DNA from 3 places in the Planococcus notacanthi genome. Region 2 is predicted to be linked to each of the others. Evidence: a T-box and tRNA genes for the amino acid it is inferred to sense, from the RefSeq annotation. Region 2 holds a T-box; the other regions hold tRNA genes.
The links. The T-box of region 2 lies ahead of argS (arginine--tRNA ligase). A T-box ahead of a tRNA ligase gene usually reads a tRNA of that ligase, here a tRNA-Arg.
Positions count from the first base shown of each region.

Region 1: it encodes a tRNA-Arg, which carries the amino acid that the T-box ahead of argS (arginine--tRNA ligase) is inferred to sense. The anticodon was not compared.
Region 3: it encodes a tRNA-Arg, which carries the amino acid that the T-box ahead of argS (arginine--tRNA ligase) is inferred to sense. The anticodon was not compared.

Region 1 covers NZ_JASDCQ010000005.1:101,406-111,522, forward strand. The annotation lists gene QMA01_RS15895 (gluconeogenesis factor YvcK family protein) at 1-202, shown strand, start outside; gene whiA (DNA-binding protein WhiA) at 226-1,176, shown strand; gene QMA01_RS15905 (HPr family phosphocarrier protein) at 1,230-1,487, shown strand; gene clpP (ATP-dependent Clp endopeptidase proteolytic subunit ClpP) at 1,546-2,157, opposite strand; tRNA gene QMA01_RS15915 (tRNA-Arg) at 2,330-2,401, shown strand; gene QMA01_RS15920 (hypothetical protein) at 2,607-2,750, shown strand; gene QMA01_RS15925 (TPM domain-containing protein) at 2,747-3,529, shown strand; gene QMA01_RS15930 (LemA family protein) at 3,786-4,370, shown strand; gene QMA01_RS15935 (TPM domain-containing protein) at 4,367-5,137, shown strand; gene QMA01_RS15940 (glutaredoxin family protein) at 5,177-5,407, shown strand; gene QMA01_RS15945 (sugar-binding transcriptional regulator) at 5,515-6,555, shown strand; gene gap (type I glyceraldehyde-3-phosphate dehydrogenase) at 6,559-7,566, shown strand; gene QMA01_RS15955 (phosphoglycerate kinase) at 7,677-8,861, shown strand; gene tpiA (triose-phosphate isomerase) at 8,890-9,651, shown strand; gene gpmI (2,3-bisphosphoglycerate-independent phosphoglycerate mutase) at 9,644-10,117, shown strand, end outside.
Region 2 covers NZ_JASDCQ010000001.1:732,535-742,651, forward strand. The annotation lists gene QMA01_RS03450 (hypothetical protein) at 1-74, shown strand, start outside; gene QMA01_RS03455 (hypothetical protein) at 267-485, shown strand; gene QMA01_RS03460 (DUF3169 family protein) at 577-1,269, opposite strand; gene QMA01_RS03465 (helix-turn-helix transcriptional regulator) at 1,266-1,472, opposite strand; gene QMA01_RS03470 (Rrf2 family transcriptional regulator) at 1,681-2,100, shown strand; gene QMA01_RS03475 (NAD(P)/FAD-dependent oxidoreductase) at 2,126-3,058, shown strand; gene QMA01_RS03480 (class I SAM-dependent methyltransferase) at 3,076-3,687, shown strand; gene QMA01_RS03485 (M1 family metallopeptidase) at 3,805-5,187, shown strand; gene QMA01_RS03490 (hypothetical protein) at 5,403-5,852, shown strand; gene QMA01_RS03495 (hypothetical protein) at 6,004-6,486, shown strand; gene QMA01_RS03500 (hypothetical protein) at 6,750-6,932, shown strand; T-box leader at 7,427-7,640, shown strand; gene argS (arginine--tRNA ligase) at 7,697-9,388, shown strand; gene QMA01_RS03510 (MFS transporter) at 9,587-10,117, shown strand, end outside.
Region 3 covers NZ_JASDCQ010000001.1:1,346,341-1,356,457, forward strand. The annotation lists gene lon (endopeptidase La) at 1-2,200, opposite strand, end outside; gene clpX (ATP-dependent protease ATP-binding subunit ClpX) at 2,427-3,698, opposite strand; gene tig (trigger factor) at 3,872-5,158, opposite strand; gene QMA01_RS06615 (tetratricopeptide repeat protein) at 5,261-6,241, opposite strand; gene QMA01_RS06620 (TIGR04104 family putative zinc finger protein) at 6,329-6,628, opposite strand; tRNA gene QMA01_RS06625 (tRNA-Arg) at 6,834-6,907, opposite strand; gene QMA01_RS06630 (XTP/dITP diphosphatase) at 7,052-7,657, opposite strand; gene rph (ribonuclease PH) at 7,654-8,403, opposite strand; gene racE (glutamate racemase) at 8,481-9,284, opposite strand; gene QMA01_RS06645 (MarR family winged helix-turn-helix transcriptional regulator) at 9,301-9,753, opposite strand; gene QMA01_RS06650 (acyl-CoA thioesterase) at 9,828-10,117, opposite strand, start outside.

The sequences.
Region 1 (10,117 bases), on a different contig from region 2:
CGAACGCTACAAAAAAGAAAAAGCATGGCCGGTGGAATATGACGAAGAGAAGCTGAAAGAGATGGGCCTCGAAGTCCACCGAAAAGACATCGCCAATATCTTTGGGGAAATAGTGCGGCATGAGCCGATGAAAGTGGCAGAATGGTTATTTGAATATGCTGGGGGCCGTGCCAGTGAAGATTCAAAGCAGCTTTACTTCTAGTGCTTTGAAAGGGGGAACGAATTTTGTCTTTTGCATCGGAAACAAAAAAAGAAATGACACAGATAGAAGTGGATGATTGTTGTGGAAAGGCAGAACTTTCCGCTATGATCCGGATGAACGGCACATTGTCGTTTTCCAATCGGCAATTAAGCCTGGATATCCAGACTGAAAATGCGGCAATTGCCCGCCGTATCTATACCTTATTGAAACGTTTCTACAAGCCGTATCCTGTCGAATTGCTCGTCAGAAAAAAGATGCGTTTAAAAAAGAACAATATCTATATTTGCAGAATTCGGGAAGGTGCCAAGCATATCCTGGAAGACCTGGAGATATTGACAGAAGGGTTTCAATTCCAGCACCAAATCGTTAAAACATTGATTGAAAAAAACTGCTGCAAACGCTCTTACTTGCGGGGGGCCTTCTTGGCTGGCGGATCTGTCAACAATCCTGAAACATCCTCCTACCATTTGGAAATCTACTCTCTTTATAAAGACCATGCAGATTCTTTGGTTGATCTAATGAACGAATTCCATTTGAACAGCAAAATGATCGAACGGAAAAAAGGGTTTGTGACGTACTTGAAAGAAGCGGAGAAAATATCGGACTTTCTGAGCATCACTGGCGCGCATTCCGCTTTATTGAAATTTGAAGATGTCCGAATCATTCGGGACATGCGCAACAGCGTGAACCGTTTAGTAAATTGCGAAACGGCAAACTTGAACAAAACCATCGACGCCGCATTGCGTCAAGTGGAGAACATCCGTTTTATCGATGAAGCAATTGGAATCGATCAATTGCCTGAACGATTGCGTGAAATTGCCCGACTTCGGGTAGAGTATCAAGACGTCACCTTGAAAGAGTTGGGTGAAATGGTGTCTGGTGGAACAGTCAGTAAGTCAGGTGTCAATCACCGGCTGCGGAAAATCGATGAAATCGCTGCATCGTTGAGAAATGGAGAAATGATCGGCCGCTAAATGCCGGCTGTTCTTTCATATATAAGAGAGTGAAGTTTTAGAGGAGGATAAGTATGGTTGAAAAACAGGTGAAAGTATTATTGAAATCAGGTCTTCAAGCAAGACAGGCTGCTTTATTTGTTCAAGAAGCGAACAGATACACAGCGGATATCTACTTGGAAAAAGACAATAAAAAAGTAAACGCTAAAAGCATCATGGGAATCATGAGCTTAGCTATCAGCAAAGGCACACTCATCACGATTTCAGCAGACGGCTTGGACGAGGAGAAAGCGGTTCAGTCGCTTTCTGGAATTATCGAGCAGGAAGCTTAATCACCTCTGATTAGAGCAAATAAAAACCTCACAGCCATTGGGCTGTGAGGTTTTTATTTTAGATATCTTTTTTGTGGTTTTCAGGCAATTTGCTGCGTGTGATGACTTGGTCGATCAAGCCATATTCAAGCGCGCGTTCTGCTGTCATGAAGTTATCGCGGTCCGTATCTTTGGAAATGACTTCGATTGGTTGTCCTGTGCGTTCAGACAAGATCTGGTTCAATTTCTCGCGAAGATGAAGAATGCGTTTCGCTGCAATTTCAATTTCAGTCGCTTGGCCTTGAGCACCACCAAGAGGCTGGTGAATCATGACTTCGGCATTCGGCAATGCAAGGCGTTTGCCTTTTGTTCCAGCTGCCAATAGGAATGCGCCCATTGAAGCTGCCATACCGATACAAATTGTCTGTACGTCTGGACGGATAAACTGCATTGTATCGTAAATTGCCATACCGGCTGTGATGCTGCCGCCTGGGCTGTTGATGTAAATGGAAATGTCTTTGTCCGGATCTTCCGCTTCAAGGAACAGAAGCTGCGCGACGATTGAATTCGCAACATTATCATCAATTCCGCTGCCCAGCATAATAACACGGTCTTTCAACAAACGTGAATAAATATCATAAGCACGTTCGCCTCGGCTTGTTTGTTCGATTACTGTAGGAATTAAGTTCATAGAATAGTTCCTCCTCGATTAAGTGGTGTGCAAACAATGCTGAAAGTTCTCTCAGCTGTACTATTATCATACACATGATGGTCAATGAAGGTCAAATCTAACGAATTAAAAAAATGGACTTGATTAAGTCGGAATGGTTTTGTATAATAGAAAAGTCGCTAATAGCGAATACGCCCTCGTAGTGTAATGGATCACACGTAAGATTCCGGTTCTTGAGATGGGGGTTCGATTCCCTCCGAGGGCATCAATAAACAGGAAAGTCCGTTTTGCCGTTTAATCGGCGATGCGGGCTTTTTTTTGTTGCCATATGCAAAGATGCAAAAATTCGCTTATGGATGGAATCTTCTGTTAAGCGGTTAAATAAGCTATACTACGAAAGATATGTAAAAAGTTTACATTCATAATTATAACGAAATATTATTACATAGTATCGAAAAGAGGAAAGCTGGGTGAAGAAATTAGTGATTTCCAATCTAAGCGTAACTTTATGGATTAGAGGTGGATTCGGTTTGAATAGAGAAAAGTATATTGAAGCAAATCCGGGTGTTTCTGAAGTGTTTGCCATCAAATTCGGAATGGATAATGAAAAATGAAGAAAAAAATTATCCTTTTGAGTGCATTAGGGATCTTCCTGGTGGCTGCTCCTGTCAACGCAATCGATTTCCCCGAACTAACCAAGGATATTTATGTACAGGACATTTCTGGTGTTCTATCCGATGAAGCTGAAGAAGAATTGCGCCTTTTAGGTAAAAACTTAGAAGATGCGACGACTGCCCAGATTGCTGTGATGGCCATTCCTTCGCTGGAAGGAGAGGCTATTGAAAGTTATGCTTTAGAAGCTCTTCGCCATTACGAAATTGGTTCTGAAGATGAGAATAACGGTGTTCTAATGGTAGTTTCGACAGGCGACCGTGAAATCTATATCGCTACGGGCTACGGTCTGGAAGGCGTTTTGCCGGATGCTAAGGTGGGGCGGATATTGGATGATTACGCCGTGCCGTATTTGAAGAAAGATCAATTCGACCAAGGCATTAGGAATACCTATACAGCGCTTTATCATGAAGTGACAGCAGAATATAGCCAAAATGCTGAAGCTGCAGCTCCCCAGACTGGAGCATCCCAAGTTCCTGCTTATGAGCCCCGTGAAAAATGGCCGCTTCATCGTGTTATTATAGCCATCGTCATTGGCATTTGGATTGTTGTGGCCTTATTTGGAGATGGTGCAGGAAGAGGCAATGGCAAAAAATCCAGAAGTGGCGGGTTGAGAAGCCAATCACGGAGCAGCAGTGCCAGAAAAAGCTCTGGAGGCAGCAGACCCCGCAGAGGTGGAGGAGGTTCTGGTGGGGGCGGCGGTGCAAAACGGAAATTTTAACTAATGGTGATGTGATAAGTTGAAAGTTGGCCAGATGAAATGATTTGAAATGCTAGGGATTTTCCAGTTCATTCTGCCTGAATAGATTAGAGGGCGAGTCTTATTTTTCAATTTAGAGAAATTGCCTTCTAAAGGAATGGCGCAGCTGGCATCTGTCTACTCCTTCTTTTCAGGCCTATTCCGAAAAGAAACGTTTAAAAAGTCGTGTGGTAAGGGAAATGATTACTAATACATACTAGTTAAAGAGGTGGAGCATTTGAGGAAATTGTTGATTCCTATTATTATTGTAATTGCATTAATTGCCATTGTGGCAGCCATTCTTGTGCCAAGCTACAACGGATTTGTCCAGCTTGAAGAGGACGTCAACCAGTCTTACGCCCAAATTGAAAACCAGCTGCAGCGCAGACTGGATTTGATCCCGAACCTGGTGGAAACGGTGAAAGGCTTCGCTGACCAGGAACAGGATGTCATTGACAGTGTAACGGAAGCCCGTTCAAACTTGGCCGGTGCGGAAGGCGTCAGTGAACAGGCGGAAGCGGATGCTGAATTGAGCGGGGCGTTGAGCCGTTTGCTCGTAGTAGTGGAAAATTATCCGGAGATCCGCTCCAGCGAAAATTTCCAGCAGCTGTCGGATGAATTGGCCGGGACAGAAAACCGGATCGCCGTAGCCCGTCAGGATTATAACGGAACAGTATCAGAATTTAACCGCAAAGCCAGAAGTTTTCCGGGGAATATGATTGCTGGTATTTTCGGATTTGATGAAAAAGAATACTTCGAAGCAGATCCGGATGCATCCGAAGCACCTGAAGTCGATTTTGGAACAGATGAGGATGAACAATGAGACGCAGAATAGCGCTCCTATGCTTCCTGCTGCTGATGGTCAGCGGGCAAGGTGTTGCAGCTGACTTTCCGGAATTGACGAATGATATTTACGTTCAGGATGAAGTCGGTATTTTGTCAGAACAGCAAAAAGAGGAGCTGCGCCAATTAGGTCGTGGTCTGGAAGATGCGACTAGTGCCCAGATCATGGTACTGGTAATTCCCACGCTTGAAGGTGAACCGATTGAAAGTTACGCCAATCAGGCGTTCCGCCATTATGGCGTCGGTTCGGAAGAAGAAAACAACGGAATTCTGGTAGTTCTGTCACTGGATGAACCGAATGACCGGGAAATTTATGTGGAAATCGGTTACGGTCTGGAAGGCGCATTGCCGGATGGGAAAGTCGGCCGGATTTTGGATGAATACGCTATTCCTTATTTGAGCCAGGGCAATTACAGTGAAGGCGTCATCAATTTGTATGAAGTCCTGTATCAGGAAGTAGCCGCTGAATATCAATGGAACGGGGAACCTGTAGAACCGCAGGCAGCTGCTTCCCAACAGCAGCAGGAAGGACTTCCTCCGTTCATGACCATTCTGATTGTCTCGGCTATTCTCATCCTTATTACCGGAGGTGGCGGCGGCAAAGGCGGTGGTCGCCGTCGGGGCAGAGGCGGCAGAACAATTTACATGGGCCCAGGAAGCTTTGGCGGCGGTTTTGGTGGCGGCGGTGGTTTCCGTGGAGGCGGAGGCGGCATGTCTGGAGGCGGCGGTGCCGGGCGAGGCTTCTAAAAGTATAAGCTAATGCCTTTTAGAGAAAGAAGGAATCCAATGTTTACCCTGTATACGCGCGCCAATTGTCCACTTTGTGATGAAGCTAAGTTGATGATTCAATTGGTAAATGAAGACTTTCCATTGTCGTACAAAGAAATCGATATCGAAAGTGATGATGAATTGCATGAAAAATACATGCTGATGATTCCGGTTTTGGAAAAAGACAATAAGGTTTTGCTGTACGGCAATATCGGTTATGTAGATTTATTGGAAGCGTTAGAAAGTTAACGCTTCTTTTTGTTTGCAATTGATAGAAAGATTCGGTAGAATGAATTTAGTGGGACACAAAATTATTCAATGGGACAAAAAACGTCCAACTGGAATGGAGTGAACAAATGGATGCTTTATCTGCTGCTCAGCAAAAGCTGATGCCAGAAATGTCCGAACTCCTGAAAAAACGGTACCAGATTTTACAGACCATCAATTTGGAACAACCGATCGGCAGGCGAACGTTAAGTGAAGTTGCCGGAGCTACAGAGCGTGAAATTAGGAAAGAAACCGATCTGCTGCGCAATCAGCAGTTGATTGAAATGAAAACGGCGGGCATGACGGTTACTTCGCAAGGATTGGAAGTACTGGAAGAGCTGAAAGTTTTCGTGCGTGAACTGTCCGGGCTGACTGATATGGAAATTCAGCTGCAGTCGATATTAGGAATTTCAAAAGTGGTGATTTTGCCACAAGACAGTGATGAAATTCCAGCAGTAAAATCCCATATTGGCAAAGAAGCTGCCCGGCTTTTGGAAGCATTATTCGGACGCTGTAAGAAAATAGCCGTTACCGGGGGCAGCACGATGGCAGCCATCTCGAAAGAATTATCCATCGGCAAGCCGGATCGGACGCTTCAATTTATTGCAGCCCGCGGTGGGCTTGGAGAAGATGTCCTTCATCAGGCAAACACCATTGCCGCCGCTTTTGCGGAAAAAACAGGCGGTTCGTTCAAAACTCTTTATTTGCCTGATCACTTAAGCGCTGAAGCATTTGCAATGATGATGAAAGAGCCAGTGATCAAGGAAATGATGGACTTGTATGATCAGACGGATGTAGTGGTCCATGGCATAGGCAATGCGGAAGAGATGGCGGTACGCCGGCACTCTTCTTTGGAAGAAGTAGAAAAGATACGGTCTGGCGGAGCAGTCAGTGAGGCTTTTGGCTATTATTTCGACAAAGATGGAAAAATTGTTTATCGGATCCGCACAGCGGGGATTCAATTGGAGCAGGTACAAAAAGCTTCAACAATTTTGGCAGTTGCTGGTGGAGGTTCCAAGGCAAGGGCAATCTTATCTTATTTCAACAATGCACCGACGCCGACAGTGTTAATCACTGACGAAGGAGCAGCACGAAAAATACTTGAATTGACTAAAAAATTGGAGGAATAGTAAATGACTTTAAAATTAGCAATTAACGGATTTGGACGTATTGGACGCATCGTATTTCGTGGGGCAATGGCAAACGAAGAAGTGGAAGTTGTAGCAGTAAATGACTTGACTGACGCAAAAATGCTGGCTCACCTTCTAAAATATGATTCAATTCACGGAACATTGGATGCTGAAGTTTCAGCAGAAGGCGATAACATTGTCGTAAACGGCAAAACAATCCGCGTATTCTCTGAAAAAGATCCTTCAAACCTTCCATGGGGAGAGCTTGGCGTAGATATCGTTGTTGAATCTACTGGATTCTTCACAGATACAGCTTCTGCTTCAAAACACATCGAAGCCGGCGCGAAAAAAGTTATTGTTTCAGCACCAGGCAAAAACGGCATGAAGACACTTGTTATGGGTGTTAACCATGAAACGTACAACCCTGAAGAGCATGATGTTGTATCGAATGCATCTTGTACAACAAACGGCCTTGCTGGAATGTCAAAAGTGTTGAACGATCGTTTCGGCATCAAGCATGCAATGATGACAACAATCCATTCATACACAAATGACCAGATCCTATTGGATTCTCCGCACAAAGATTTCCGCCGTGCACGTGCAGCAGCTGAATCCATGATTCCAACAACTACTGGTGCAGCTACTGCAGTGGCTAAAGTATTGCCTGAATTGGAAGGCAAAATTGATGGAATGGCAATCCGCGTTCCGACACCAAACGTTTCATTGATCGACTTGGTTGCACATCTTGAAAAAGATGTAACTGTTGAAGAGGTCAACAATGCATTGAAAGAAGCATCTGAAAACGAATTGAAAGGTTTCCTGGAATACAGCGAATTACCACTTGTTTCTAGAGACTACAATGGCAACACTGCATCATCTACTGTCGATGGCCTTTCAACTATGGTCATCGGGGATAACATGGTCAAAGTCCTTGCTTGGTATGATAACGAATCCGGCTACTCAGGACGTTGTATCGACCTTGCATTGCACATGTACAAAAAAGGATTGTAATCCCAAAATCATAGCTTAATTACCAATGAACCTCTATAATAAAAGAGGGTAAAAGGGGCGGGGACTTACCCCGCTCCTTATTTTTTTGAATACAAATAGGAGGTATTTTCATGCAGCAGAAAATGACCATGAAAGATTTGGATTTGAAAGGAAAACGTGTATTTTGCCGTGTCGATTTCAACGTGCCGATGGAAGATGGCAAAGTGACGGATGATACAAGAATCCGTGCAGCTGTACCAACCATCGAATACTTGGTTGAGCAAGGCGCAAAAGTGATTTTGGCCAGTCACCTTGGCCGTCCTAAGGGTGAAGTCAACGAAGATATGAGACTTGCTGCAACAGGCGTCCGGTTGGGTGAATTGTTACATAAAGAAGTAAAAAGCCTGGACGAATCAATCGGCGAAAAAGTTGAACAGGAGATTTCAGCCATGCAAGAAGGCGATATCGTCCTGCTTGAAAATGTCCGGTTCCATCCGGGTGAAGAAAAGAATGACGAAGAACTCGCTAAAGCATTTGCTGCACTGGCAGACGTATTCGTCAATGATGCTTTTGGTGCAGCGCACCGTGCACATGCTTCAACAGCAGGCATTGCCAGCTATTTGACGTCCGTATCGGGCTTGCTGCTGGAAAAAGAGCTTGAAGTTTTGGGCAAAGCGCTGTCTGAACCGGATCGTCCATTTACAGCCATCATCGGTGGCGCAAAAGTAAAAGATAAAATTGGTGTAATCGATCATCTATTGGATAAAGTGGACAATCTATTGATTGGCGGAGGACTTTCCTATACCTTCATCAAAGCTCAAGGATATGAAATCGGGAACTCCTTAGTGGAAGAAGACAAATTGGAATTGGCACAATCCTTTATCGAAAAAGCCAAACAAAAAGGCGTCAAATTTTATTTGCCGGTTGATGCAACAGTTGCCAGCGAGTTTTCCAAAGATGCAGACACGAAAAGTGTGAAAATCGAGGAAATACCGGCAGACTGGATGGGTCTGGATATCGGACCTGAAACAGCGGCGTTGTATGCAGATGTCATCAAAAACTCGAAATTGATCATCTGGAACGGGCCTATGGGCGTGTTCGAAATGCCGGCTTTTGAAAATGGAACGAAATCAGTAGCTCAGGCCATGGCTGAAACACCAGGCTACACAGTCATCGGCGGCGGAGATTCTGCGGCAGCTGTGGAGAAATTCCATGTAGCTGATAAGATGGATCACATTTCTACAGGCGGTGGCGCTTCACTGGAGTTTATGGAAGGCAAGGACTTGCCGGGCGTCAGTGCATTGACAGACAAGTAAACCGAATGACTGGAAAGGGAGTGCTTTTGTGAGAAAACCAATTATTGCAGGAAACTGGAAAATGTATAAAACAGCTTCAGAGGCAAAACAATTTATTGAAGAAGTAAACGGTTTGGTACCGGACTCTGACAAAATGGATGCAGTTATTTGCGCACCGGCATTATTTTTGCCACAGCTGGTCATTTCTGCAGAAGGCAGCGCGCTTCAAATCGGTGCGCAAACCATGTCAGAAGAAGACGAAGGTGCGTTTACTGGAGAAATCAGCCCTGTCCAATTAGCGGATGTCGGCGTGAAATACGTCATTATCGGCCATTCAGAGCGCCGCCAGTATTTCAATGAAACCGATGAGTCAGCCAACAAAAAAGTGAAAGCGGCTTTCAATCATGGTTTGATTCCGATACTTTGTGTCGGTGAAACATTGGAACAGCGTGAAAACGGCGAAACAGGTTCTGTAGTCGAAGCGCAAGTGGAAAAAGGCATTGCGGGATTAACAGAAGAGCAAATTTCCCGTCTTGTCATTGCCTATGAACCAATTTGGGCTATCGGTACAGGCAAAACAGCTACAGCTGAAGATGCCAACGAAGTTTGTGGAATTGTCCGCAAAAAAGTTGCGTCATTGTACAACGAACAGGCTGCTGACGAACTGCGTATACAATATGGCGGCAGTGTTAAACCGGCCACAATTGATGAATTGATGAGTATGGAGCATATTGACGGAGCATTGGTTGGCGGCGCAAGCCTGGAAACCGAGTCGTTCGTCAAATTGCTGGAGGCTGGTTCACATGCGTAAAACCGAACACCCAGCAGCTCTTATCATCTTAGATGGATTCGGCTGCCGTGAAGAGACTTTTGGCAATGCAGTAGCGCAAGCGAACAAACCGAATTTCGATCGCTTATGGAAAAGTTATCCGCATGAACTGCTGACGGCTTCTGGAGAAGCTGTCGGTTTGCCGGATGGCCAAATGGGCAATTCTGAAGTAGGCCATTTGAATATTGGGGCTGGACGGATTGTCTACCAGAATTTGACGCGCATCAACAAGTCGATTCGCGATGGCGATTTTTATGAAAATGCCGCTTTTCTGGAAGCAGTCAGCAATGCTAAAAACAACGGGAAAGCTCTTCACATTCTAGGTTTATTATCCGATGGTGGAGTACACAGCCATTATGAGCACCTTTTTGCATTGTTGAAACTGGCGAAGCAGCAAGGATTGACCGAGGTTTATGTTCACGGTTTCCTTGACGGCCGTGATGTAGGG
Region 2 (10,117 bases):
TGATGATCTTGTGCATAACGGCTCCAAGTGCATCTGTCTGGGCATTTTTTGTTACGGTAATGTGGTGGGGATAGAAGCAAAGTTTCACAGAAAAGCGCGCTTTAAAGGATCTGATAGCTTTTGATTTCATAAGAATAGAAACAAATTTTATATTTATAGGACAGCACGTGCTATAATATAGAACTTAGGGCAAAACCAGCTTTTGCCGTAATTGAACGGATGCCAAAAAGCCTCCGCTTCCCGAAAGAATATGGAGGTGTAAGAAAATGAATAAACGATGGACCTTTAAAGAAATTAAAGCATTTGTTGAAAAAAACTCAGACAGCAAATTATTGTCTACAGAATATCATGGGTTTTCTCAGAAGCTGCTGTTTAAATGTGCATGCGGCAATAATTTCGAGAAAACATTTACAAAATTCAATACGAAAAACCAGCGTAAATGTGACGTGTGCCAGCCGCCGAAAGCGCCGCGTGGCCAAGAATAAATAGCAAAAGAACTGATTTCTGAATACAGAAATCAGTTCTTTTTTATGCTCAATACGAAAGATAATCCATCTCTTCGTTGCCCATAGGCAATTATTTGTTTCGAATGCTGATCTGGTATTGCGTGTTGGTGATGGCCAAAATACCAACAATGATGAAAATGCTGAACAGTTGTGATGAATCTGATGCAATCGAGTAGAAAAGAAGCAGGACAATCGCTCCCAGCAACAGGGAATTCATAGTGATATGTGTTTTATATAAACCGCCAAGCATTATATGCTTTTCGCCATCATCTGAAACATTCAACAGTTTTTCGGCATATTTCTTATCAGTAATGGAAGGCAAATCTCTTTCTGGATACATATTTTTCATCAATCCTGGCAGAATGCCGGAAATGATAAAACTGAAGGCAATCAGCACAAGACCGAAAATCAGCAGCCAAAGCGGCTGGGTCGTCAAAAGGCTTAAGCTCATTGATGCCAAACTGAACAAGATCGCCAACGTGGAAGCAAGGCTTGCGTCCGCATATTGTCTGTACATTCGCCCTTCAGCTGCATCTTCTTCGTCTCCGGTTAAATCCTGTTTGGCTAGATAGCGGATACTGACATAACGGTAAGCGGAAAAGACAACTAACACTGCAGCGGCTGCGAGAATGATCAAGTTTCCAGGGTAGGCGTAAGGCGATAAGTCGATACGGAAATCTCCATCCAAGACAACGAGCATACCGAAAAATCCAATCAATGCACCGATCACCAACTGACCGATTAAACTTCCGTATTTTTTCATTCCAGTTCCTCCTCTTCAAATTGAAAGATCTCTTCGACGGGTTCTTCAAAGACACATGCGATTTTCGTGGCGATCAGCAGAGAAGGCATAAATTCTCCTCGTTCAATCAAACTTACCGTTTGCCGGGAAATCTTTGCCCGTTTTGCTAATTCTGTTTGATTGATTCCCAATCGAGCCCGTAATTCCTTTAATCTAGTTTTCATGTCTTCACCTCACTATAGTTAAAGTGTAAATGATTCGCTTCAAAATGACAAGTATATTGGTCAAATTGAAAAAGATTATTGTCTTATTACAATTAATTTTGAGGATAAAGATTAATATAAATTGACTCAGTATTGCAGTGGTGTTATATTTTATTTAATTAGAGACAAAAAGAGTCTGTAATGTCTGTAAAAGAAATGGGAGGTCATTATGAAATATTCAAACGCGACGAACTATGCTTTGCACACGATGGTCCATCTTATCCGATTGCCGCAAAACAGTACGATAGGTGTTCAGGAACTGGCGGAATTTCAAAAACTGTCGCCAACTTATCTGTCGAAAATATTAACCAAGCTTACTAAAGCTGGCCTGATTGAATCGACTCCCGGTGCCAAAGGCGGGTACAAAATTTCCAAGTCTCCAAATGAAATTTCATTTCTGGATGTCATCATTGCCATTGAAGGAGACAGCAAGCTGTTCAATTGCTCGCTTCATCACAATGAAGGCTGCCTGATTGAAGAAGTCATGCGACAATCTGAAGAAAATATGAAATCTGAACTTGAAAGCCAATTGTTGATTGATATCGTGAAGAAGATGGAAAGCGGAGCCGAAAAAACCACCGGCAACTAAATTTATATAGAAGGAAGATGATGAAATGATAATGGATTGCGCAGTAATCGGCGGAGGGCCTGCTGGATTAAATGCTTCACTGGTTTTGGGCAGGGCAAGAAAGAAAACGGTTTTGTTTGATGACAATAAACCAAGGAATGCTGTCACTTCGGAAGCACACGGATTTATCACGCGCGACGGGATAAATCCACAGGAATTGAAACGGATTGCCCAAGATGAGCTGGCTAATTATCCAGACATCCAAATTGAAAAACAGCGGGTGCAAAACATAGTAAAAGAACAAGAGCTGTTCCATATTGAAACCGAGCAAGGCGACCACTTCAAAGCCCGAAAAGTGATTTTAGCGACGGGCTTTAAAGAAGTTCTTCCGGCCATCGACCGCTTGAACGAATTTTATGGAAAGAGCCTTTTCAGTTGTCCATTTTGTGATGGATGGGAGCTCAGAGACCGTCCGCTCGTTGTGCTTGCAGAAATCCCAGGTTCTTTTCATATGGCCAAAGTGGCTTCCAATTGGACGGATGATTTGATTGTCTGTACGAATGGAAAAACGGTCCTGTCTATAGAGGATAAAGAGATTTTGGAAAAGAACAGCATCAAAGTCAACGAGAAAAAGGTCAGCTCATTGAGTGGGACAAACGGTAAGTTGGAAGCCATTGAGTTTGAGGATGGCGAACGCCTTTTCCGTACAGGTGGGTTTGTAGCATCTGAATGGGTTCAGGCTTCTGGGTTTGGGACATCACTCGGCTGTGCGTTGAATGAACGAGGCGGAGTGGAGGCCGATCGTTTTCAACGGACCAATGTTGAGGGAGTCTTTGCTTGTGGAGATACGGTGATGGATGGGCCATCCCAATTGATCATCGCTGCTGCAGAAGGCAGTATGGCGGGCATTGGCGTAAATGGAGAGTTGCTTGAAGAAAAATTTAAAAACAAGGAAAGTTTGAAAACGATTCAAAATTAAAGAGAGGAGAAGTGTAAATGCCGAATAAACACCGCGAGCCGCAGGGAACAACACATGGCCATCACCACGGGAAAATCTCTTATCTGGAACACCCGGAAAGAAGAAAGGCATTTTCTCCCGAAACCTTGTTGAAAAGAATTCCATTGAAAAACACTGACTCTGTTTTAGACTTTGGTGCTGGCACCGGCTATTTCACGATTCCAGCAGCTAAACAAGTCGATGGTGTTGTCTATGCAATAGATACTGATTTGAGTATGCTGGAAATGATCAAAACAAAAGCCGCGAAAGAAGAGCTTACTAATATTGTGCCAATCCAAGGCGGTGAAGGAGAGCTTTCAATACCGAAAGAATCCATCGATGTGGTCATTGCATCATTAGTTTTACATGAAATTGATCCTTTGACAGAAACGTTAATGAAGATGAAAGAGTGGCTCAAAGCAGGTGGCCATTTGGCCGTCGTTGAGCTTGAGCCTAAGATACAGCCGGCGCAAAAAGCACCGAGAATTTCGTTGATCGGCATGGAAAAGGCAATAGAGGACGCGGGGTTGCGGATTACCGATAAGTTCTTTCCGGCTGACTCCTTGTATGTTCTCATTGCCCGGAAGCATGAATGGGCGCAAGGGGAGTGATGATTGATATATAGAAAGAGAATCCCGAAGTGAGCAATCTGGTAAAAAAGAAAGTCAAAATCACAGAAGATCGGTGTTTATGAACTGCAAGTTAGTTGCAGAAATGGGAGATGGACCATGAAGTTCAAATTAGGGGCGGCTATTATAGCCATAGGGATTATCGTGTTTTTAATTCTTCAAGCGACAGTGTTTTGCGAAGCATGCGGCAGTGAAAGGGCAGATATGAAGCAAGATGCTACAAATGCGGTTTATGAGTTAGATGTTCAGATGAGTGAAGACGGGAGCTTTCAAGTTGGAGCTACAATTGAAGTGACGAATGATTCATTGGATTCCTGGTCTGAAATCGGCTTTTATCTGGTGCCGAATGCCATGAATTCGGAAGAAACAGCGAACTACGAAGATGAAGACCTTGAGATTGAAGTGTCTTCAGTCTCCATTGACGGTGTGGAAACCGACTACAAACTGGACAACAATGAACTGATGGTAGAACTGGAAGACAAGCTGGAGCCCGATTCCCAAGCAATAGTGGCCGTCGAGTATGCGATGGTTTTGCCGGAAGGCGGCATGCGATTATCCCAAGTGGATGATAATTATTACCTGGCCCATTGGTATCCGATGCTCGGCATTTACAAAGATGGCTGGGACATTATCGATTATGATTCAAAAGGGGAATCCTACGATACGGATTACGGCGACTATACCGTCAGCTACGAGTTGCCCAAAGAATACCTGGTGGCCAGTTCAGGTGAAGATGGACCAATTGAGGCAACACAGAACGGTCTGGTGAAAGGTCAAAACATCAAAGATTTTTACCTGGCAATCATGGACCCGGATGGGTGGGAAACCCGAACCGTCCAAGCCAACGACACTGAACTGCGGGTGTTCACGCCCGTTTCGGCAAACATGCTGGAGGAAACCTCGGAATTGGCTGCTGAAGCTTATGTATATTTTGAAGAAAACATTGGCGATAATCCCTTTGGTGAGTTGGATATCATCGGGAACGACGGCTATATGGAATACCCGAACATCATAGAAGTAGCCGCAGATGAGGAATCCCAGGAGTCGGTTTTGGTACATGAAATCGCCCATCAATGGTTTTATTACCTGGTGACGAACGATCCGTATCAGGAAGCGTGGCTTGACGAAGGATTGACGGAATTTGCGAGTTCCCTTTTCATCAGCGAACGCTATGACGATGACGAATATGGATTTTGGAGCGCTGCCGCAGCTGAAGATTACTATCCGACAGAAACTTATGTGAACATCCCGCTCGATAAATTTGAGGATGAATTCTATTACTCAACCATTTATGGCAAGGTTCCAATGTTGCTCAAAGAATATGTTGACAGCCTGGATGGAAATGAAACAGCGCTGGAGTTCCTCGCTGCCTATTACGCAGAATTTCAATTCAAGCAAGTCGGCACCGAAGAGTTTAAAGCATTTTTTGAAATGTATTTTGAAGGGGATCAAAGCGAATTCCTGGATAGCTGGTTAAAGTAGAAAAGGATTGGGAGAAGGGGAAGGGGAACTGCAACACTACTCTTTCTTTTCCTTCTTTCAATGTAAAGCAGCAGACAAAACTCGATAAGCTGAAGCGCCAGTCTGACTCTACATCTAAAGTCTTAGTCTTAAGCACCCCTGAGCCCGATGGTTTAAATGGTAAAGCCGGTTATGCTGGTATTATTAAAGATTTACCAAAATTCAGGAGGTGCTTTATGCAGTTGAATCAAAAATTGGTTTTATCATCTATTCTTTTATTGGTTGCTCTATTGGCCGGCTCTGGATTATTCCTGAATTCATTGGAAAGGAATCAATGGGTCCACGAAACCTTGATCGAAGTGTTTCAAAACGATGCGAAAGTAAAACAGGATATGAGCAGAGGAGAAGTCACGGTTTCCGCAGATGAATTTGCGGATAATATGGTTATTTTTGTAGAAGACGTCCTAATGTATCCTTTTTACATGTTGGTCTTTGCCGTATTCCTAGGCTTGTTCGGATTTCTGATGATGGCGACCCATCCTTCGATTGCGTCAGCTTTTCTTGCGCTGGCCGGTGTATTATCCCTGTTCACTTTAGTTCCACCTGTTTTATTGTTTTTTGCTGCAAACAGTTTAGTGAAGTCGGGTGGGACTTTAACGGCGGTACCCCACAGGAACGCATTTTGATCACTGGGTAAATCGGCAGAAAAGGAGCTTTAAAAAGGCTTCTTTTTTTATGCGTATATGGCTAAAGCATAAGGGAAAAGAAGGAGTTTTCAATGAAATGGAGAATATAACCAACTAGCTTGAAATGGTGCATTCGTGAGGGAGGGACAATATGTACAAATTGCTTATGTTGTTGTATTGGCTTTCTGCATTCCTTACGCTTGCTGGTTTCTATGGCATGAATAGTTTGGGTGAACCGGTAAAAAATGATGATTTCGGAGGAGGAAATGGCAACCCGACTCTGGTTATTCCATTTTTCCTCATGCCGTTCATTTTGTATTTCTTATATGGAACGATTGAATTATCGATGAGAGCAACCAGCAGGTGGTACAGTCCTAAAGGCATTTGGACTGGAATTGCAATCAGTTTCATTTATGTGGCTGTATCCTCTGCTTATACATTGAAAAAAGCAAAAGACTTTCGGATCTATATCGTTGAGACAAAAGATGCTTTTGACAACCCCAAAGACTTTTCCTTATTCACTATTTTTTCCAATCATATTTTCTTTAACCCACTGACTTTTGGCCTGCTGGTGGTGGGGTGTTTTCTGATAGGATCGGTTTGGAGTTTAATTAGACAAGCACCTGAGAAATAAAGAGAAGATATATATTGCCGTTCGCATAAGAAAGGACATAAAAGGCATGTTAACTTACGGGTATTACGTTGTATTGCTGGTTTTAATTCTGCTAGCGGCATGGAGTACGTGGGGGGAAACCCATAAAACGATCATGTATGGAATTGCCATAGCCGGACTTTTAGGTTTAGTCGTCCTAAAAGTATTAGAAAAAAGCCGATGTAAAAACTGAAAAGACTAACAACTATGTTAAACTTAACCAATAAATACTGGAGGTGTTATAGATGTCCAATGAAGTACTTGGAATCATTGCTTTGTTGTCCATAATCATCTGGATCGCGGTTTCCAAAGAAGCGGTAAAACCGACGAAAGAGATCCAGTGGCCGAAGATGTTAACTTTGCTGTCTGCAGGAACTGCATCAGCATTCGTCATCACTTTGTCGCTTTTTCAAAGCCAGCCGTTCTAAAACAGACTCAGTGAGTTGAGTCTGTTTTTTTCTTTCTGTACTGAAAACGCCAAGCATAATAAATAATCCAGGCACTTAAAAGAACCAATGAGGAAAGATATTGGTAAGCATAGTCTGCAAAAATCAGAATGGAAAATCCGATAATCGCTGTAGGGATCATGATATAAAGAGAAACTTCAATCAGTGGGGGGTTCTACATCCCCCGCTGATTGTTAGTTGATCCAATCGGACTTTTACGGTCAGTGGATCTCCCGCTTATAAAAGCGGGAGTCTTACTGCTCGTTAAAGCGGGATATATCCACATTCTTACTTCTTTGTTTTTCAAACTCAATTCGAATCGATTCGTCATGGGCATCTCCTCGTTTCTGACAAGTTAATAAACAATAGATTTGTTTAATCATACCTTTTTTTGGCAACAGGAACAAAAAAACCTTTTGTTTTCAAAATATTTTGACTCTGCAAGCATTGTAAGCTATGATATTCCAAAACTATACAAAAATTCTGTGACGAAGAGAGTAGTTGCATACGGATACGTCAGCGAGCCGGGGACAGTGAAAGCCTGGTGGTGTCTGCTGCAATGAACCGCACTTCCGAGAAACTGCCTGAACCTTCCAGTAGGGCATGTTGGTGAAACCCGTTATCATGTTTAAGTTGGTCTGTTTAATTATGGACAATGAGAGTGGTACCGCGGGAAAGCCCGTCTCTGTATGAATGCATACAGAGACGGGCTTTTTTATTTTTAGTTAAAAGAGGAGGACTATGGAATGGAATTAAAACAAACGTATGCTGAGGAAATTGCTTTGGAGCTGAATGGGCTTGTGGAGCTTGATGAAATCGTGAATTTAATTGAACAGCCGAAATTCGACACACAAGGAGATCTGGCTTTTCCTTGCTTCACATTGGCAAAAGCAGCGAAGAAGTCGCCTGTAAATATTGCGAAGGAGCTGGCACAGGCAATTTCCCACCCATATTTTGAAAAGGTAGTAGCGGAAGGGCCATATGTAAATTGTTTTTATAATAAACCGGACGTCAGCTTAGTGGTCATGAAAGAAATTTTGCATAAAGATGCTGGCTACGGGTCTTCAGAGATTGGGCAAACCAAGACGGTAACACTGGACTTTTCTTCTCCCAATATTGCGAAGCCATTTTCCATGGGGCATCTGCGTTCAACAGTTATCGGCAATTCTTTGGCGAACATCTCTGAGAAATGTGGCTATAAAACCATTCGGATCAACCATCTTGGCGACTGGGGAACACAATTCGGCAAATTGATCACCGCTTATAAATTGTGGGGGAATGAGCAGCAATTGAAAGAGGCCCCCATCAGTGAATTGCTGAAGCTTTATGTAAAATTCCACGATGAAGCTGAAAAGAATGCGGAGTTGGCGAACGAAGCCAGACTGTGGTTCAAGAAACTTGAAGATGGAAATGAAGAAGCCCAGCACTTATGGAAATGGTTCCGTGATGAGTCGCTCCAGGAATTCGCCAAAATCTATCAACTATTGGATGTTGAGTTTGATTCCTATGACGGAGAAGCTTTTTATAACGACAAGATGGATGAAGTGGTGGAGCTTCTGGTAGAAAAACATTTGCTGATCCAATCGGAAGGGGCGGATGTCGTTGATTTGAGTGATTACAGCCTGCCGCCCCTATTGATCAGAAAATCGGATGGCGCCACGTTATACGGCATCCGCGATTTGGCGGCAGCTTTGTTCAGAAAAAGAAAATTTCAATTTGATCAATCATTTTACGTCGTGGGGCAAGAACAAACGCTTCATTTTAAGCAGTTGTTTTTGGTGCTGGAAAAGATGGGATATGAATGGCCAAAAGACATGGTCCATGTGCCGTTCGGCTTTATCTCGAAAGACGGCAAAAAGATGTCGACTCGTAAAGGCTGCGTGGTTTTGTTGGAACAAGTCATCAAAGAAGCGATCGCTCTTGCGGAAAATAACATTGCAGAAAAAAATCCAGCGTTGCCGGATAAAGAAGAAGTAGCCAAAATGGTGGGCGTAGGGGCGATCATTTTCCATGATTTAAAAAATGACCGCCAAAGCAATATAGAATTCTCCCTTTCGGACATGCTGAAGTTTGAAGGCGCTACAGGTCCTTACGTCCAGTATACCCATGCGAGAGCCCGTTCCATTTTATCGAAGTCTGCAATCGATCTTACACTGCTCAATCCGGCAGGACTGAATGATCCTTACAGTTGGCCGATTATAAAAAGATTGCTGGCGTTCCCAGAAGTGATTTCCAAAAGTTTTGATTATGCAGAGCCGTCTCAAATTGCCAAATACCTGATTTCGTTGGCTCAGGAATTCAATACCTATTATGCGCACGTGAAAATATTGAGCGAAGATATCGAACTGGAAGGAAGACTAGCCCTGGTTCAGTCCGTGGCGATCGTATTAAAGGAAGGATTAAGGTTACTTGGAATCAAAGCGCCTGAAAGAATGTAAAGAAATTTTGGATACCATGCAAGCCTAAACCAGGATAGAAAATAGTCAGATTCACAGATCTTTAACATATTCAAACTGAAATTTTTGACTAATTATTACTTATTATGGAATATAATAATGCTATACTTTGAATACATCGGAGAAGATATAATAATCTGTCAGTTAGTATGGATGGTTCTAAGTTAAGGGGGATCTGGGGTGAAACAGCATTTGAACGAATGGAAAACGCCTTCCATCCTGCTTGGTTCTTTGGGCATCGCCAGTCTGGGAGATTTCATCTACCTGGTAGCGATTAACATCATCGTATACCAAATGACCGGTTCGGCAGCCGCTGTGGCCGGGCTGTGGGTGATCGGTCCATTGACCAATATCGTGACGAAATTCTGGACAGGAAGCTTTATCGATTACCGAAGCAAGAAACATATCGTGTTGGTGACTTTGATTGCACGGGCGTTATTTATCGCTTTAATTCCTTTAGCGTCGAATCTTCTGGCGGTGTATGCGATTCTCGTTGTTCTCAGCGTTGCCAAGTCCTTTTTCGGTCCCGCTTTAATGACTTATATCACCATGCTGGTGTCTCCGCATAAGAGAAAACGATTTAACTCGCTTCGGTCATTCAGCTCATCGAGTGCATTCATCATTGGTCCAGCTATTGGTGGAACGCTTATCCTCACAACCAATATTTCGGTCACTTTGTGGCTGACGGCCGTGTTCTATCTGCTGGCCTCA
Region 3 (10,117 bases), 610 kb from region 2:
TGATCGTTTTCAGGCCAGCACGGTGCGCACTCAGGGTTTTCTCTTTGACTCCACCGATTGGCAGAACGCGTCCGCGCAAGGTGATTTCACCCGTCATGCCGACTTCACGGCGGATCGGACGTTTCGTTAAAGCAGATACCAAAGCAGTCGCGATGGTAATCCCCGCTGAAGGGCCGTCTTTTGGAACAGCGCCTTCCGGAACGTGGATGTGGATATCGTGCGATTCATGGAAATTCGGATCGATCCCAAGAGATTCAGCACGGGCACGGACAAACGACAATGCCGTTTGTGCAGATTCTTTCATAACGTCCCCCAACTTACCAGTCAACTGCAATTTGCCTTTGCCGGCTGACAGCGAAACTTCGATTTGAAGCGTGTCCCCGCCGACTGTTGTATAGGCAAGGCCAGTAGCCACGCCGATTTGGTTTTCTGTTTCAGCCATTCCGTAACGGAATTTGCGTTTTCCAAGGTACGATTCCACTTCTTCTGCGCCGACTTTCACTTGGTCTTTCTCTTTTGAGACAATTTGCTTGGTTACTTTGCGGCAGATTGAAGCGATTTGGCGTTCCAGTCCACGGACACCCGCTTCGCGCGTATAGTAGCGGACGATATTAAGCAAGGCTTCGTCATCAAACTGCAACTGTTCTTCCGTCAAACCATGTTCTTTCAATTGCTTCGGTGCCAAATGGTTTTTAGCGATCATTTGTTTTTCGACTTCTGTGTAGCCCGCAATTGAAATGACTTCCATCCGGTCACGCAGCGGTCCAGGAATTGATCCTAAATCATTGGCTGTCGCGATGAAAAGCACATTGGAAAGATCATACGTTTCTTCAATGTAATGGTCACTGAACGAATTATTCTGTTCTGGATCCAATACTTCCAGCATCGCCGAAGATGGATCGCCGCGGAAATCATTCGACATCTTATCGATTTCATCCAACAGGAAGACCGGGTTAACGGTTCCCGCTTTTTTCATTCCTTGTATGATACGGCCTGGCATCGCACCGACATACGTCCGGCGATGGCCTCGGATTTCCGATTCATCGCGGACGCCGCCAAGTGAAACGCGGACAAATTTGCGGTCCAAGGATTCGGCGATCGATTTCGCCAAGGACGTTTTCCCGACACCTGGAGGTCCGACCAGACAAAGAATTGGGCCACGCAATGAATTGGTCATCTGCTGGACAGCCAAGTATTCCAGTACGCGTTCTTTGACGCTTTCCAGTCCATCATGGTCACGGTCCAACACTTCTTCTGCGTATTTGATATCCAGACGATCATCTGTCGCTTCCGACCACGGAATCGTTACCAACCACTCGATATAATTGCGGATAATGCCGCTTTCTGCAGCTGCAGAAGGAAGTTTCTCGTAACGGTCCAGTTCTTTGAAAGCCACTTTTTGAGTAGATTCCGGCATTTTCGCTTCTTCGATCCGTTTTTTCAGATCGACCACTTCAGCTGATTTGCCGTCTTTGTCGCCAAGTTCCGTTTGGATCGCTTTCATCTGCTCGCGCAAATAAAATTCTTTTTGCGTCTGCTCCATCGCTTTTTTCACACGAAGGTTGATCCGTTTTTCCAGATCTACGACTTCCTGTTCACTATGGAGACGGGTAATCAAAAGCTCTAAGCGTTTGCTGATATCGAATGTTTCCAAAACTTCCTGCTTGGCAGCCACTTTCATCGAAAGATGGGAAGCGACCATATCCGCCAAGCGGCCAGGCTCTTCAATATCAGCAACGGTATTATACGTTTCTGTGCTGACTTTTTTCGAGCTCTTCGCGTAGTTCTCAAAATGCTCAATCAACAAACGCATTAGGGCGTCTTGTTCTGCATCTCTTTCTGTTTCGTCCGGGAAAGAAGTCACTTCAACAATCGTGAAGTCCTCCCCTTCCTCGTAGTTCTTCATTTGTCCGCGTTCCAAACCTTCAACCAGTACACGGATTGTGCCATTCGGCAATTTCAGCATCTGCTTGACATATGCCAGCGTACCGATTTTGTGGAGATCGTCTTTCTCCGGCTGCTCTGTACTCATGTCTTTTTGAGTTGCCAAAAAGATGATGTTGTCATCCAGCAATGCCTGTTCCAATGCAGCCACCGAACGCTCACGGCCTACATCTATATGCAATACCATCGTCGGGAATACAAGAAGTCCGCGCAATGGCAGTAATGGCACACTTTTCGTCACTTTTTTCTTCGCCATCTGGGAAGTCACCTCCGGGAATATTTTCAACAAGAAACAATCGTAAGTAAGTTTTTAAGGTTATAAGACATATCGCAGCCTTGACAGGTGCTTCCGCTTTTCTAATAAAAACGGGCCAACTCCGAAATGCGCGGATGCGCACGATCAGAGTCAGCCCGTATCATCCTTTTGATTGGTTCAACTGCCACTCAGTGAGACTTTTCCACTGCGTGAAGTTCCACTCATTTTACGCGGATGTTTTCTCATTATTGTCGTTGACGAATACGGAGCCATCTTCCAAAATCAGTTTAGGCTGTACGCTATCCGCAACAGTTTCTTTTGTGATGACACATTCAACGATGTCTTCACGTGAAGGCAGGTCAAACATCACTTCAAGCATGATATTCTCGATAATTGAACGAAGTCCACGGGCACCGGTTTTGCGTTCAATTGCCAATTTCGCAATTTCAACAAGTGCACCAGGCTCGAAAGTCAATTTAACGCCATCAAGTTCCATCATCTTCTGATATTGCTTGATCAATGCATTCTTCGGTTCAGTCAAGATTTCAACCAAAGCTTTTTCATCCAATTGCTCAAGGCTTGCCAATACAGGCAAACGGCCGATGAACTCTGGAATCAAACCAAATTTCAACAGATCTTCCGGAATCAATTGGCTAAGCAATGATTTCTCATCCAATTCTTCCTTGTTCGGATCTGCACCGAAACCGATGATTTTATTGCCGAGACGGCGTTTGATGATTTGGTCTACTCCATCGAAAGCACCGCCTACGATGAACAGAACGTTCGTCGTATCGATTTGGATGAATTCCTGATGTGGATGCTTGCGTCCGCCCTGAGGTGGAACACTTGCAGTGGTTCCTTCCAAAATCTTCAGAAGGGCCTGCTGTACGCCTTCACCGGAAACATCGCGTGTAATCGATGGGTTTTCGGATTTGCGTGCCACTTTGTCGATCTCATCAATATAGATGATTCCTTTTTCTGCGCGCTCCACATCATAGTCTGCAGCTTGGATCAGCTTTAGTAGAATGTTTTCTACGTCTTCTCCGACATAACCAGCTTCAGTCAATGAAGTTGCGTCTGCAATCGCAAACGGCACATTCAGAATGCGGGCCAAAGTTTGTGCAAGCAAGGTTTTCCCGCTTCCTGTTGGTCCGATCAAGACAATATTAGATTTCGACAACTCGACATCATCGATTTTGCTGTTTGAGTTGACGCGTTTGTAGTGGTTATAAACTGCTACAGCCAACGATTTCTTCGCTTTTTCCTGGCCGATGACATAGCCATTTAAAATATCCAGAATTTCTTTTGGCTTAGGCACTTCTTTGAATTCTACTTCTTCGTCTGTACCAAGCTCTTCTTCTACGATTTCCGTACAAAGCTCAATACATTCGTCACAAATATAAACACCTGGTCCTGCGACCAGTTTACGAACTTGCTCCTGTGGTTTACCACAAAATGAACATTTTAAATGCTCTTTCTCGTCATTGAATTTGAACAATGTATTCACCCCTATTCAAGCCATTATCTTACAAGATTATCGTAATTGTAGCAACTAATTAGATTCACAGTCAATTTCTTGGCATCCTAAGTATAATTCCAGTGTTCTATGTAGTGGAAAACAAGGTGCGTCTCCGCACCTTGTTTCCTAATTCTTTATATGTTGCTTATGTGTTATTCAGCGATTTTAGCGTTGTCCACTAGGAACTCAACTGTGTTCTGCATGCGGATATCGTTCTCAAGCATTTCAGTTCCACCTAGAGCTGTTTTGATCTGTTCAATGTCCATGTTGAATTGACCAGCCATTTTTTCAAGCTCTTTGTCGATGTCTTCTGAAGTAACTTGCATGTTTTCAGCTTCAGCAATAGCTTCAAGTGTCAATGAAACGCGTACGCGTGTTTCAGCATCACCGTGCATTTGCTCACGAAGTGCAGCTTCGTCTTGCCCAGAGAACTGGAAGTATAATTCAAGGTTCATGCCTTGTTGAGTCAAACGTTGTTCGAAATCACTCATCATACGGTCCATTTCTGTGTGGATCATTGCATGAGGAATATCGATTGTTGCGTTTTCAGCAGCTTTTTGAACCAATTCGTCGCGAAGCGTTGCATCAGCAGCAGATTTCTTCTCAGCAATCAGGCTTTCTTTCATTTTCGTGCGAAGCGCTTCAAGGCTTTCCACTTCAGGGTCGATTTCTTTAGCGAACTCGTCGTTCAACTCTGGAAGTTCCTTGCCTTTAACTTCGTTTACTTTCACTTTGAATGTTGCAGCTTTGCCTGCAAGTTCAGCAGCGTGGTATTCTTCTGGGAAAGTGACTTCAACGTCTTTTTCTTCTCCAGCTTTAACGCCTACCAATTGCTCTTCAAATCCAGGGATGAAAGAGTTTGATCCGATTTCAAGGGAATAATCATTTCCTTGGCCGCCTTCAAAAGCTTCTCCATCAACAAATCCTTCGAAATCGATAACAGCTGTATCGCCTTCAACGATTGCTTCGTCTTCTTTAACAGTCAACTCAGCCATACGCTCCTGGTTTTCTTTCAACTGGTTTTCGATGTCTTCGTCAGTCACTTCAGTATCAGGTTTCGATGCTTCAAGACCTTTGTATTCGCCAAGCTCAACTTCTGGTTTTACAATCACTTTCGCTGTAAATACAAGAGGCTGGCCTTTTTCGATTGTTTCAATGTCGATTTCAGGACGGTCAACCGGGTTGATTCCTGCTTCTTCAACTGCATTCGCGTAAGCGTCAGGCAAGATGAAATCCAAAGCGTCCTGGTAAAGTGATTCTACGCCAAAACGTTTTTCGAACATTTGACGAGGCATTTTTCCTTTACGGAAACCTGGTACGTTAATTTCTTTAACAACTTTCTTAAACGCTTTATCAAGACCGGCGTTTACTTCTTCTGCAGGAACTTCAACTGTAAGAACCCCTGTGTTACCTTCTTGTTTTTCCCATTTTGCTGACATATTATAAGCCCTCCAAACATTTTCTACAAAGTCATTTTACGTTTTATACGAATTTTGACAACTTCAATATTATAGCACACATGCCGACAGGTTCAACTATTTCTACCCATTGCGCATTTCGAACCAAAGTTCGGCCTGCTGAATCAGCTCGAGCAGCTTTTCGTCTTCACTGAATGAAGTCATTCCGCTGAACAGCCCTTCTGTGTAATCCATATACCCCTGCGCCACGTCTTCTTCATTATAGTCATCCCAGATGAACGGATACAATAGATAAATATGCCGTTCAAACAGTTCTTTGACCATCTCTAGACGAGTCGGATCCTTCGCCAGCTCGTTGTCGATGATAGCGGTGATTTTCCGGATTCGGCTGTTGTTCACCGGATCCGGCAATTCATTGATGCTGAATGTGCCTTGGTAATGAAATTTTCGGACGGAAACTTCCGCATCGATCTTTTCCTGGAACAGCATGAATAATATGTATGTCTTCGTCAAGAGATCGGCTTCCGGATGTTCGATGATCGCAATCAGCTTCTTCTTCAAAGCCTGATAGGAAGTCGTCGGCAAATCCAGAATCAATTGCTCTTGTTCCGCAGGGTGAAGCGCCAAAAATGTATCGATGGCGTACTTCGAAGCATCCACTTTTTCAGATGCCGCATTTGATGCAATGCGTTCGTTCAAGTCACGCAATTGCTGGAATTGTTCCAGCCGTTCTTCCGGCAACACTTTTTCTTCTATTAGAGCTTCAATCATTTTTTCCGCTTCTTCAAATTCGCGAACTTGCATCAAAATACTTATGTATAATTCCATCGTTTCCAGGTAATGAATCGGTCCGATCTTCAATAATTCACGGCACACTTCTAGCGCTTCCTGGAATTCCCCAAGCTCATAGAGGCAATAGGCATAACCGCCGAGGGCTGCTGCGTGTTCAGGTTCATATGACAAAACTTGATATAGACTGTCACGGGCATCTTCGTACTTTTCTTCTTTTAAATAGGTCATTCCTTCAGACAACAAACGTGTTACGGTCGTCGGAAAAACAATGACATTCCCCTTGCGCTTTAAATCGCGATATTTCTTCCGCATCCTACCACCTCTTTTGTATCTCATAATCATATCATATTCCCGTTAGAGCGAAAATAAAAACCTTATTGTTGGAATAATGATTGCCCATCACCACAAAGCTTTCTGTTCGCTGGTCAGTTCCAGAAATTTTGGAATCAGGGACAGGCCAATCGCAAACAGTACAATCATCATGCCGACTGTATAAATCAATGGTAAATCCAAAATTATTGCAAATGGCAAAGGCAAAAGAATCATCCAATTGATCAGCGTCATTCGTTGCCGAGATTTTGGTGTTGCATATTGACTGTCCTTGCAATTCGGACAGCGCATGGGGCCATGGATTTTCCATGAGGCCATGATCGACTGCTTCCAAGTCCATTGAGTTCCGCATCTTTCACATACTGGCATAAAAAAACCTCCTTATAAGTATTACGTCTTAAGCAGGATTTAGTTTCACTCTCCTTAAAATTCACGCCAAAAGCGAATATAAAAAGCCATATAGAAGCCGGTAGTTCAGAGATGAAAAATCACCTGTTGCATGCACAAAGAAACCTCCCCGCCGTTCCATGAACGATGAGGAGGTTTCTTTGTTGTACTATGTACATTCCTATAATGTCCCAGGAGGGATTCGAACCCCCGACCGACGCCTTAGAAGGGCGTTGCTCTATCCAGCTGAGCTACTGAGACCAAAGCTTTCTTAGAGTCCAGACTGTGGCGCCTGCTGATGCGGGCGGCTTCGCTTTTCTAACGAAAGACAATTTTAATTATAGAAATGATTTGAATAAAAGTCAATGCTATTTTAAAAAAACATTAAAATTAATTTACAGGCATTTATTCTTGTTTATTCATCCATGTCGGCAGGCTTTCCTGCAACTTGCGCAAAGCATTTCCTCTGTGAGAGATCGCTGCTTTTTCATGAGGCTCAAGTTCAGCCATTGCTTTATCCTGTTCAGGCACGAAGAAAATCGGATCGTAGCCAAAACCATGATTGCCTCGGCGCTCATGAAGGATCATTCCTTCGCATGACCCCGAAAAGGTTTCGGTCTTCTGACCAGGAGCTGCGACAGCCAACACACACCGAAAACGCGCTGTACGCTCGCTGTCCGGCACGCCACTCAATTTCTCGAGCACTTTGTCGATATTTGCGTCATCGCTCTTAGCGAGGCCTGCATAGCGCGCTGAGTAGACCCCCGGTTCCCCGTTCAACGCGTCAATTTCCAATCCACTGTCATCTGATATAACCGGGATGCCAAGCGCATCCGCTACAGCTTCAGCTTTCAAAATAGCATTTTCTTCAAATGTCACGCCTGTTTCTTCCACGTCCATATCCTCTGCCACGTCCCGCAAAGTCAGCACTTCATAGCCGAGTGGAGACAGCATGGTTTCGAAATCTTTGGCTTTGCCTTTGTTTTGAGTTGCGATTACAATTTTTTTCATAGTTCTGCCGGCACCTTTTCACCAACACGCAAAGCGATTTCACCCAGTGCCTCACGCTGCATGGCAATCAATTGGCTGATTCCCACTTCTCCAAGATCCAATAACTCATTCAATTGGGCACGTGTGAAAGTGGATTCTTCGCCTGTTCCCTGCAATTCCACAAAATGGCCTGCACCGGTCATCACCAAGTTCATATCAACTTCCGCACTTGAATCTTCAACGTAATTCAAGTCAAGGATCGGCCCATTTTCAGCAGAAACGCCAACACTTGTCGCTGCAAGAAAATCCGTTACCGGGAATGCCGGCAATTCTAATTTGCTGATGGCCATTGTCATCGCGATAAAAGCGCCTGTAATGGATGCTGTGCGCGTTCCACCGTCTGCCTGGATCACGTCGCAGTCAATCCATAAAGTACGCTCACCCAGCTTCTCCAGGTCGACTACAGCACGCAATGCACGGCCAATTAGGCGTTGGATCTCCATTGTGCGTCCGCCAATTTTGCCGGCTGAAGCTTCGCGGCGGTTCCGGCTGTTGGTAGCGCGCGGCAACATGGAGTACTCAGCAGTAATCCAGCCTTTGCCTTGCCCGCGTAAAAAACCGGGTACTTTATCTTCAATCGTCGCTGTACAAATGACTTTTGTCTGTCCAACAGTAATCAGAACCGAACCTTCCGGATGAATCAAGTAGTCGACGTCCACTGATACGGGACGCAGTTCGTTTGTTTGTCTATTATCTATGCGTGTCATAAAAATCCTCCTCATATATGCTCAAATAGCTTACCATATTTCCCTGACAACAACAAAAACCTGACAGCCGGAAGCCATCAGGTTTTGGGAAAGCGAATCGAATGGATCAGCGGTTCCTCAATCCCCAGCCATTTCTGGATGATGGAACCGAAAATCTGTGTAGAGCCTGATGTATAAAAACGATGCACCGGCGGCTGCTTCCATTCTGCGAATTGATCTTTATAGCTCAAGTAACGTTCTACATCCTTTGCTGTCTCTTCTGCTGAAGACAACACATGGACCGTATCACCAAGAACTTCTTCAATAAAGCCCTGCAGCAACGGATAATGGGTACAGCCTAAAATGGCGGTATCGAATTCTTCATGGGCAATTGTCGCTAACGTATCCTGGACAATGCGGTGAGCGAATTCACCTTCGTATTCATCACTTTCAACCAAAGGAACGAAACGCGGGCATGCCAGCTGCACGACGTGGGAAGCAGAAACGAGAGACAAGATTGCTTTCTCGTAGGCTCCGCTTTGCACTGTCCCTAAAGTGCCCAAAACGGCAATGTTTTTTGTTGTTGATGATTTGATTGCAGCTCTGGCTCCAGGAAAGATTACACCGATTACAGGGATCGGCAAGTGTTTCTGAAGAGAATACAGCGCTGCTGCTGTTGCGGTATTGCAAGCGATGACCAGCATTTTTATATTCTTTTTCATCAATGCATTAGCCATTTGCCACGTATAGGTCCGTACTTCCGAAAGCGGACGCGGGCCATAAGGGCACCTGGCATTATCACCGATATAGTAAATTTGCTCATTCGGCAATAGTTTCATTATTTCCTTTGCGACGGTAAGTCCACCGACTCCTGAATCAATTACTCCGATTGGCGCATTCAACGTCATCGCCTCTATCCTATTTCATGTTTGTATGCAGTTTCTCAAGCAAAGCTGCAAATTGTTCCGCTTCGTCTACTGTGAAATCCGCTAATACCGTTTTCAAATATTCCTGGCGCTTTTGAATCACTTCTTCAATGACCCGCTCGCCTTCTTTTAATAATTTGATCCGCACGACACGGCGATCCTGTTCTTCACGGATACGGACAACGAGTTCGTTCTTTTCCATGCGATCGACCAGATCCGTCGTTGTGCTGAACGCTAAATACATCTTGTTCGACAAATCGCCGATGGTCATGTCGCCATGTTCAAACAGCCATTGCAATGCAACGAATTGAGGTGGTGTAATCGTATAGGAATTCAGAATCTCCCGGCCTTTTTGCTTAATGATCCCTGAAATGTAACGCAGTTCCTTTTCCATGAATGCGATACGTTCTGAATCATGGCTGATGCCTTGCTTGTCATCATTCATTAATAATTACCACTCCTTGAAAAACCATCTTCTTCTTATAGTGAAGGTTTTTTATTGATATAGCAAGAACTCACTTATTTTTTAACGGTCGCCAACTGTTCGGCACGCAGCAATTCGATGTCTTGCTCGGACCAAGGATGGCCTTTTCCAGTCTTTTTCGAAATCTGGACGATCGTCCCTCTCCCAGTGAAACATGTTTCCTCTTTTTCGTTGACCGTCCAATAATGGACATCTGCCGAAGAAGTTCCGACACGCGCGATTTTGACGTAGACACTCAATTTTTCATCAAAAAAGACTTGCTGCACAAAATCCACTTGCATATCCGCGACGACAGGAAATAATTCATTGCCAGCTTCCAACCAGC